DNA from 2 places in the Enterobacter sp. R4-368 genome. Region 2 is predicted to be linked to the other one. Evidence: predicted binding sites of a transcription regulator. Region 2 holds the regulator's gene; the other holds the start of a gene.

Region 1 (4,932 bases), 2.2 Mb from region 2:
GCAAGTGCAGCGCGACCAGCAGCGCACCGCCACAAAGCGCCAGCCGGAGCTGGGGCAAGATCACGCGAAAAAAGATCCGCCACGGCGGGGTGCCAAGCGATGCCGCAACATCCTCAAGGCTGGGATCGAGGCGGCGCAACACCGCCGCGACCGGCATATAAATAAACGGAAAATAGGCCAGCACGGCGATAAACACCGCCGCGGGTAATCCATTAAACCCTGGCAAAACGCTCACCCAGGCATAGCTTTGTACAAACGCTGGGATCGCCAGTGGCGCAACCGCCAGCACGGCCCATATGCGCCGGCCGGGCAGCGACGTTCGTTCAGTGAGCCACGCCAGCGACGTGCCAAGCGCGACGCTGGCGGGTACAGCAAGTGCAATGAGCCAGAAGGTGTTGACGAGCAATTCACCCACACGCGGGCGAAAAATGAGCGCCTGCACCGTCGCCCAGCCGGTATCAATACCGACACCGATGACAAAACCAACGGGCAGTAAGGCCAGTGCCGCGACAAAAAGGGCAAATACCACCAGCACCCGCGAAGGGCGGTGCCGGGCGGCATGGCTGGCCGCATTGCTAGCCGCCGGGAGACTTAAACTGGACATCAGGCACTCTTTCCTGCGTGATTACAAAAGACCGGCTTCGGTCATTAACTCGCTGACTTTTTTGCTGTTAAGCGCAGAGGGTTCCACTTTCGGTGCGTCTAATTGCGCCAGCGGAACCAGTTTTTCGTTAGATGCCGCGCCTTCCCCTACTGCGTATTCAAACGCATTGTTGGTACGCAGCATCTCCTGGCCCTGCTTGCCGGTTATCCATTTGATAAACGCCTGCGCCTGTTCCTGGTGTTTGCTGGACGCTAAAACGCCGCCGCCAGAGATGCTGACGAACGCGCCAGGATCCTGATGTTTAAAGTAGTGAAGCTGAGTGTTTTTGCTGTTCTCGCCGGTTTTCGCCTGATCGACAAAGTAGTAGTAGTGATAAATCACGCCGCCGTCGATTTGTCCGGCATTGACCGCTTTCATCACCGTGCTGTTGCCTTTGTAAGGCATAAAGTTGGTTTTCATCGCTTTCAGCCAGTCGAGCGTGGCTTTTTCACCTTTCAGGGTCAGCATCGCGCTGACAATGGCCTGGAAATCAGCGCCTGAAGGCGACGCCGCCCAGCGGCCTTTCCATTCCGGTTTGGCTAAATCCATGATCGACGCAGGTAATTGCGAGGCGGAGAGTTTCGCCGGGTTATAGACAAAAACGGTGCTGCGCGCGGCAATACCAATCCAGCGACCATGCGCCGGACGGAACTGCGCCGGAACTTGTTTCAGCGTATCCGCATTGAGCGGCGCAAAAAGCCCGGCGTTGTCGACCAGCGTCATCGCCGGGGAGTTTTCCGTCAGAAACACATCCGCTGGCGAAACGTTGCCTTCCTGCACCAGTTGATTGCCCAGCTCCGTGTCGCCGCCGTTACGCAACGTGACTTTGATGCCGGTTTCTTTGGTGAATTCGTCGACCCAGGATTTGGTCAGGTTTTCGTGCTGCGCGTTATAGACCACGATACCGTCGTCGTTATCGGCGGCGAGCGCCGCGGGAGCAGCAAAAACTGAAGAGATGACCAGTGCAAGTGAACAGAGCGGCAAAAAGCGGTTCTTCATCATCATTCCTTTTAAATTATGTGTAACAGTCAGCACATACGAGCCGGGGTGGATTTTAATCGTAGCGGAAATGAAATGAGAATCAAAACTATTATCAGAAGAATGAGTTTGAAATTAAATATCATCAAAAATTAAAAAATGAATTAATCCACTAATTCACAATTGCAGGATACGCAGAAGATTAAGACAACCTTAACATCAGGTTAAATGTTTCACATATTATCAATCCAGCGAATCAGACAACCGTGGCTATCTTTTCCATGAATAACAAATTAACATCAGATTGAGTGGGTTTAATACCAAACATCGCAAAACAACCTGCACAGGTAAGACAAATTATTATGAAAAATAAAAAGATAGATACAATGGCAAAAGTGGCTATGCGCAGCAGGGGATTGTCTGTAAAAGAAAAGCGCGTGCGTTATCAGGGTAAGATATTTACCTTTAAATATGTTTCAGGCCACTATGAAATCTTTTTCGAAGGCGAAAAAGTGGACGCCATCGAAACAGATAACATCAATCAGGCGATTGCGGATTTTAAAGAAAAGCATAACAAAACGAAGCGCTAACCCACGGTAAAATACCTTTTCACTTGCCGTAAACGCATCAAGCAATAAATACCAGCAACCTTATTATACCGGGCGGTATCGTTATCGAACCCGGTGCCCTCCCCGCCCTTTGTCTGTTCAGATTCACGTTCAAAAACCCTAAAAATATCATGGAAATCACCGGGTTATTCCAACATTTTTTTACATAAAGCGTTTACTTGGTAACGATAATTCATATCATCTTGATAATCGCTATCAACAAATAGCGATATTGCTTGCGGCCGGGAGGATCAGCGCCGCCGTACTTCTGTTAAATCAGGATCACCATAACAATGAAATCTCGTTATCTTTGGGCATTAAATCCTTGTTTATTGATGATGTTTTCCGCTCACGCCTCGGCGGAAGGTCAAAAAGAAGAGACACTGGTGGTTGCCGCCAGCCGCGCAAACCACAGCGTTACGGATATGGCGCAAACCACCTGGGTCATTGAACAGGCTGAGATTGAGCAGCAGGTTCAGGGCGGAAAAGAGTTAAAAGAGGTGCTGGCGCAGCTAATTCCCGGGATGGACGTCAGCAGCCAGGGACGCACCAATTACGGTATGAATTTGCGCGGCCGTTCAATGATGGTGATGGTCGACGGTGTACGTCTGAACTCGTCCCGCAGCGACAGCCGCCAGCTCGATGCTATCGATCCGTTTAACATTGCGCGCATCGAAGTGATTTCCGGCGCAACATCGCTGTACGGCGGCGGCAGTACCGGTGGTTTAATCAATATCGTCACCAAGAAAGGCCAGCCAGAAACCGAGGTTGAGTTCCAGACCGGCACGAAAAGCGGTTTTAACAGCCATAACGATCACGACGAGAACATCGCGGCTGCGGTCAGCGGCGGTAACGATAACGCGTCGGGTCGCCTCTCGGTGGCGTACCAGCGCTATGGCGGCTGGTACGACGGCAAAGGCAATGAAGTGATCATTGATAACACGCAAACCGGTTTGCAGTACTCAGACCGCCTGGATGTAATGGGTACCGGCACGCTGAATATCGACGATCATCAGCAGTTACAGCTCACCACGCAGTATTACAAAAGCCAGTCTGACGGTAAGCACGGCCTTTTCCTTGGCGAAAACTTCTCGGCGGTGCGCGGCTCCGGCAACGCTTACAACAAAAGCAATCTTGATTCCGACCGCATCCCCGGCACCGAACGCCACTTAATTAACCTGCAATACGCCAACAGCGATTTCTGGGGCCAGGATTTACTGGCGCAGATTTACTACCGTGACGAAAGCCTGACCTATTATCCCTTCCCGACGCTTTCCGGCGGCTCGGTGACCAGCATTGGCGCATCGCAGCAAAAAACCGATTTCTACGGCGGCAAACTCACTCTCAACAGCAAACCGCTGGAAGATCTGACATTGACCTGGGGCGTGGACGCCGAACATGAAACCTTCGATGCCAACCAACAATTTTTCAATCTCAGCAACGCCGCCGCCAGCGGTGGGATGAAACTGGATAACGCTTATAACGTCGGGCGCTATCCCGGCTACAGCATCACGAACCTCGCGCCGTTCCTGCAAAGCAGCTATGACATTGCGGCCATCACCCTGAGCGGTGGCGTGCGCTACCAGTACACGGAAAACAGAGTCGACGACTTTGTGGGCTACGCGCAGCAGCAAGCCATCGCCACCGGCAAGGCGACCTCGGCAGACGCGGTGCCAGGCGGCAAAACGGATTACAACAATCTGCTGTTCAACGCCGGCATCCTCGGTCATCTGAGCGAACGCCAGCAGGTGTGGTTTAACTTCTCGCAAGGCTTTGAAATCCCGGACCTGGCGAAATATTACGGTTCCGGCACCTACAAGCTGGAAAACGGCCACTACCGTCTGGTTAACAGCGTCAACGTGAACGATTCGAAGCTGGACGGCATTAAAGTGAATGCCTACGAGCTGGGCTGGCGCTTCACCGGCGATAGCCTGCGTACGCAGATCGCCGCGTACTACTCGCTTTCGGATAAAACCATCAACATCAACAAAAGCGACATGACCATCAATATTGAAGATGATCAGCGTCGTATTTACGGTGTGGAAGGTCAGGTCGATTACTTCTTTAGCAACAGCGAGTGGAGCACCGGCGCAAACTTTAACGCCATCAAGTCGCAAACCCGCGTCGATGGCAAGTGGCAGAAACTGACCGTGGATAGCGCCAGCCCGTCGAAAATGAGCGCGTGGGTCAACTGGGCGCCAGGCGACTGGACGTTACGCCTGCAAAGCACGCAGACCTTTGATCTTTCTGACGCCGATGGGAAACATATTGACGGGTACAACACCGTTGACCTGCTCGGCAGCTACCTTCTGCCCGTCGGTAAGTTGAGTTTTAGCGTTGAAAACCTGCTGGACGAAGATTACACCACCGCGTGGGGACAACGCGCACCGGGTTTATACAGCCCAACCTACGGCGCAGCGGGTTTATATACCTATAAAGGCCGCGGCCGTACGTTTGGCCTGAATTATTCCGTTCTGTTCTGATGAGATGTGCCGCCTGTATTTCAGGCGGCACATTGCGTTTTATTCATGCCCAATAAAACGCAAACAAGCCGATATCCTCAGCCATTATTCTGCTGAAAATATATCGTGCTGTTTTTGCCTTAAGCCAAATAGATGACTGAGGCTATTCTATTTTCCGGTCAGCGAATGCGTAATATAAGATATATTGAATCAACAACCGCTAAATATAAGATCCAGATAT
Region 2 (4,932 bases):
CTCTCAGCTCTGAGTGCCGATGCACAGGATGCAGTGAAATCGCGTTTTGCATTGCTGGGGGTGAAAGAGGGCAGTTATCCGCTGCGGACTGAAATTGCCAGCAACGTCTTTAGCGGCGATGAGGCGGTTTCTGGCGCGTACCGTCTGCACATTGGCACGAAGGAAACCGTGGTGACCGGCTACGATCAGGCGGGCGTGTTCTACGGTTTGCAATCGCTGCTGTCGCTCGTTCCTGTTACGGGCGAGATGAAGATTGCCGCGCTTGAAGCGAAAGATGCGCCGCGTTTTGACTACCGCGGCATTCAGTTGGATGTCGGTCGCAACTTCCACAGTAAAGCGGCGGTGCTGCGTCTGTTGGATCAGATGTCGGCGTACAAACTCAACAAATTCCATTTCCATCTTACGGATGATGAAGGCTGGCGTATTGAGATCCCCGGCTTGCCGGAACTGACCGATATCGGCAGCAAACGTTGTCATGATTTGAGTGAGAAAACGTGCCTGTTGCCACAGCTGGGCTCCGGGCCGGATAGTAACAACAACGGCAGCGGCCACTTTAGCCGTGCGGATTACATCGAGATCCTCAAATACGCCAAAGCGCGACAGATTGAGGTGATCCCGGAAATCGATATGCCAGCTCATGCGCGTGCAGCGGTGATCGCGATGGAAGCGCGTTACGATCGCCTGATGAAAGCGGGCAAAGAGAAAGAGGCGAATCAATATCGTCTGCTGGATCCGACAGACACCTCGAACACCACCGGTGTGCAGTTCTATAACCGTACCGGCTATCTCAATCCGTGCCTTGATTCGTCGCGTAACTTTGTGGACAAAGTGATTGGCGAAATCCAGCAAATGCATAAAGAAGCCGGGCTGCCGCTGAATACCTGGCATTTTGGCGGTGACGAAGCGAAAAATATCTATCTGGGTACAGGCTATACGGATCAGAAAAAACCGGAAGCGGGCAAAGGCATTATCGATCAGAGCAATCAGGATAAGCCATGGGCGAAATCGCAAGCCTGCCAGGCGATGATCAAAGAGGGCAAAGTTGCCGATGTTGAACATCTCTCCAGCTATTTCGGCGTGGAAGTCAGCAAGCTGGTGAAAGCACACGGCATTGATACTATGCAGGCGTGGCAGGACGGTTTGAAAGATGCCAAAGACGCGTCGGTGTTCGCCACCGATCATGTCAATGTTAACTTCTGGGATACGCTCTACTGGGGCGGTTTTGACTCGGTGAATGACTGGGCGAATAAAGGTTTCCGTGTTGTCGTCTCCAATCCTGATTACGTGTATCTCGACTTCCCGAATGAGGTCAACCCGGCGGAAAGCGGCTATTACTGGGGCACGCGTTTTAGCGATGAACGTAAGATTTTCAGCTTCGCCCCGGACAACATGCCGCAGAACGCGGAAACCACGCTCGATCGCGATGGCAACCCGTTTAGCGCGAAGTCCGATAAACCGTGGCCGGGCGCGTATGGCCTTTCCGCGCAGCTGTGGAGCGAAGTGGTGCGCACCGATAAGCAGATGGAGTACATGATCTATCCACGTATGGTTTCGGTGGCTGAACGCGCATGGCATCGTGCGGGCTGGGAGCAGGATTACAAAGCCGGACGTGAATACAAAGGCGGCGTGACACATATGGTGGATGTGAAAGCGCTGGAACGTGACTGGCAACGCTTTGCGAACCTGTTAGGTCATCGCGAACTGGCGAAACTGGATAAGGCTGGGGTTCATTACCGCCTGCCAGTACCGGGCGCGCGCGTGGTCGGTGGAAAACTTGAAGCCAATACCAGCTTCCCTGGCATGGTGGTTGAGTTCTCAACCGACGGCGGCAAAAACTGGCAGCGCTACGACGATAAAGCGCGTCCGCAGGTGAGCGGGGAAGTGCAGGTGCGCACCGCCAGCCCGGACGGTAAACGCTTTAGCCGTGTCGATAGCGTAAAAGCGTAATGTGATGCAGCGATTAAACCCAGCGGCGCGAGCTTGCCGGGTTTTTTCTTTTATTGCCAATGTTGCAGGCAAAAAAAAGCCAACCGTCAGGCTGGCTTTTTAGGTTTCAAAAGCAGTTATTTCGCGTCGTGCGCGTGTTCATCTTCGCGGCAGTCACCTTCGGCGCAGTGGCCGTAAAGGTAAAGACTGTGGTTAGTCAGGCGAATGCCGTGTTTCGCGGCAATTTCACGCTGACGCGCTTCAATGGAGTCATCACTAAATTCAATCACCTTGCCGCAATCGAGGCAGATCAGGTGATCGTGGTGATGTTGCTGAGTCAGTTCAAAAACGGACTTGCCGCCTTCGAAGTTATGACGGGTCACAATCCCGGCGTCGTCGAACTGGTTCAGTACACGGTAAACCGTTGCCAGCCCGATCTCTTCGCCCATGTCGATCAGTCGTTTGTATAAATCTTCCGCACTGACATGATGGTTATCCGGTTCCTGAAGCACTTCAAGGATTTTTAACCGAGGAAGCGTGACTTTCAGGCCGGCCTTCTTTAATGCGGTATTGTTGTCAGTCATGCGGAATCTGTCCTGTTGCTATACGATTCACTTCCTTAGCGGAAGTTATAAGGAATGCACCTGGGGTAATGCGTCTCATTATAGAACTGCCATGGCTGGATGAAAACTGCAAGCCCTCAAGTAAAGTAAGCTTATAAAACGTGGTGTCGCCAGCAAAGTCCTTTGCGACGGCACCCAGTTTAGCAGGGCTCATTGTACAGCGATGGAGAAAAAAGTTAAAAATTTGTAGCAATTATTTCCATTGCTTTTATCTATTAATACGGCGTAACCCACAGATTACGCCGTAGAAAATCAGGCGTTAATGATATCGTCCAGGTGCAGCTCTTCACGAACCTGTTTTACCCATTTCTGTACGCGTTCTGCGGTCATCTCGGGTTGACGGTCTTCGTCAATCGCCAGGCCAACGAAGTGGTCGTCATCCGCGAGACCTTTAGAGGCTTCAAAATGGTAGCCCGCGGTCGGCCAGTGGCCAACGATGGTCGCGCCGCGCGGTTCGATGATATCGCGAATGGTGCCCAGCGCATCGCAGAAGTATTCCGCGTAATCTTCCTGGTCGCCACAGCCGAACAGCGCAACTAATTTACCGTTAAAGTCGATCTCTTCCAGCGTCGGGAAAAAGTCATCCCAGTCGCACTGCGCTTCACCATAGTACCAGGTAGGAATGCCGAGCAACAGAATGTCATACCCTTCGATATCTTCTTTGCTGCTCTTGGCAATGTCATGTACGTCGGCAACGTCTTTACCAAGCTGACTCTGAATCATTTTCGCGATGTTTTCGGTGTTACCGGTGTCGCTGCCGAAGAAAATGCCTGTAATTGCCATGAGTAAAATAACCTCTTGAAACTTAATGAGTATGGTGGTGGCGCTACGCCCACAGATAAGGGCAATCATAGCAGAACAGGGAAGCACGCGGAAACTGCTATCGCGTCGGACTGCACTGTATGACACATGAAAGTGTTATTTCGATGATGTTTCGGAGGATTCGCTAGCCGCGCAATGCTTTCAGCTGCGCCAGCAGCATCTCTTCGATAAGCTCGCTGCGGCTCATATCTCGCGCTTCTGCCAGCTCGTTTAACGCATCGACGGCTTCCACGTTGAGTTTTAATTCGACACGCTTAAGCCCACGAACTTTATCGCGTTTTAGCTGATTGCGTTTATTGATGCGCAACTGTTCATCGCGCGAGAGCGGGTTTGTCTTCGGCCGTCCCGGGCGACGCTCATTCGCGAACAGATCTAGTGTCGTACGGTCCGTTTGTTCTTTAGCCATGGTCTAAACATACTACGGGAAAAACAAGCAATCGGGCGGCGCGCCCGGGCTGAATAGCGCGCCATCATACATCAGCACAACGGACACGCCAACGACCGGGCGCGTTGAAACGACCAGTCGCCGCCTTTTTAATCAATTTGTCTTTTCAGCGAGATAGCGACGGATAGCGCGCAAAACCGCATCGGGTTTCTCGGCATGTACCCAATGACCTGCACCTGCAATCACATGTGCTCGCGCCTGCGGGAACTGCGCCAGCAGCGCGTCACGGTAGGCTTCAGTGACGTAAGGGGAGTTTCCCCCGCGAACAAACAGGGCCGGTTTATGCCATGCAGGAATCGTTTCCCAGCCGACAATATGCGGGTATTGATCCCATAACACCGGCACATTGAAACGCCATGCGCCGTCGACAAAGGATTTCAGCAGGAACTGAATGACACCTTCTTCATTTATATGTTCGCGCATCAGGGCAGCGGCTTGCTGGCGAGTGGATGCCCCGGCATCGCTCACCGCATTGATGGCGGCAAAAATTTCGTCATGGCGTCGCACCTGGTAATCCACTGGTGCAATATCAATCGCCACCAGTTGATCAATACGCTCCGGCGCAAGCGCTGTTAACGCCATCACCGCTTTACCACCCATGGAGTGGCCAATAAAGGTCGCTTTATCAAGCTGATGGGCATCCAGCGTATCCAGCAGATCCTGCGCCATGGCCGGGTAGTTCATTTCTGAAGCGCGTTCTGAAAGACCGTGGTTACGCATATCCACTTGCAACACATCATGATCCTGAACCAGCTCACGGGCGAGCACGCCAAGGTTATCGAGGCTACCAAAAAGACCGTGGACAAGGACGATCGGAGAATTGTTGTGCGGATGTTGCGCAGTTTGCGCGCGCGTATTCAATTTCATGGCAAAGTTCTTTTTTTCACTCATTCGGGTTAGGTTATTATGTTGAACATTCTGCCGCCCGGCCGCAAGGTTAAGAATTACTCTTAGTTTTGCCGCCATCCTGGTTTGACGCTATCCGCTGTTGAGATTTCACTTTATAATCCCAACACTTGTATTCAGATAAGATATCGCACTGGATTAAGATGAAAACGATCGAAGTTGATGATGAGCTCTACAGTTATATTGCCAGCCACACGAAGCACATTGGCG

Evidence for each region. The regulator Fur, encoded in region 2, represses iron uptake genes when iron is present. The targets are predictions, from matches to a motif close to ATAATAATGAGAACNACTATCAA.
Region 1: H650_RS10490 (TonB-dependent siderophore receptor) is a predicted target of Fur. The motif match lies at 2,427-2,449, and genes of this name have one in related genera.

The regions. Positions count from the first base shown of each region.
Region 1 is NC_021500.1:2,251,040-2,255,971, forward strand. It holds gene H650_RS10475 (ABC transporter permease) at 1-604, opposite strand, end outside; gene H650_RS10480 (iron ABC transporter substrate-binding protein) at 626-1,642, opposite strand; gene H650_RS10485 (hypothetical protein) at 1,984-2,211, shown strand; gene H650_RS10490 (TonB-dependent siderophore receptor) at 2,523-4,712, shown strand.
Region 2 is NC_021500.1:4,496,253-4,501,184, forward strand. It holds gene H650_RS20975 (beta-N-acetylhexosaminidase) at 1-1,947, shown strand, start outside; gene fur (ferric iron uptake transcriptional regulator) at 2,064-2,510, opposite strand; gene fldA (flavodoxin FldA) at 2,802-3,332, opposite strand; gene ybfE (LexA regulated protein) at 3,496-3,777, opposite strand; gene ybfF (esterase) at 3,910-4,683, opposite strand; gene seqA (replication initiation negative regulator SeqA) at 4,866-4,932, shown strand, end outside.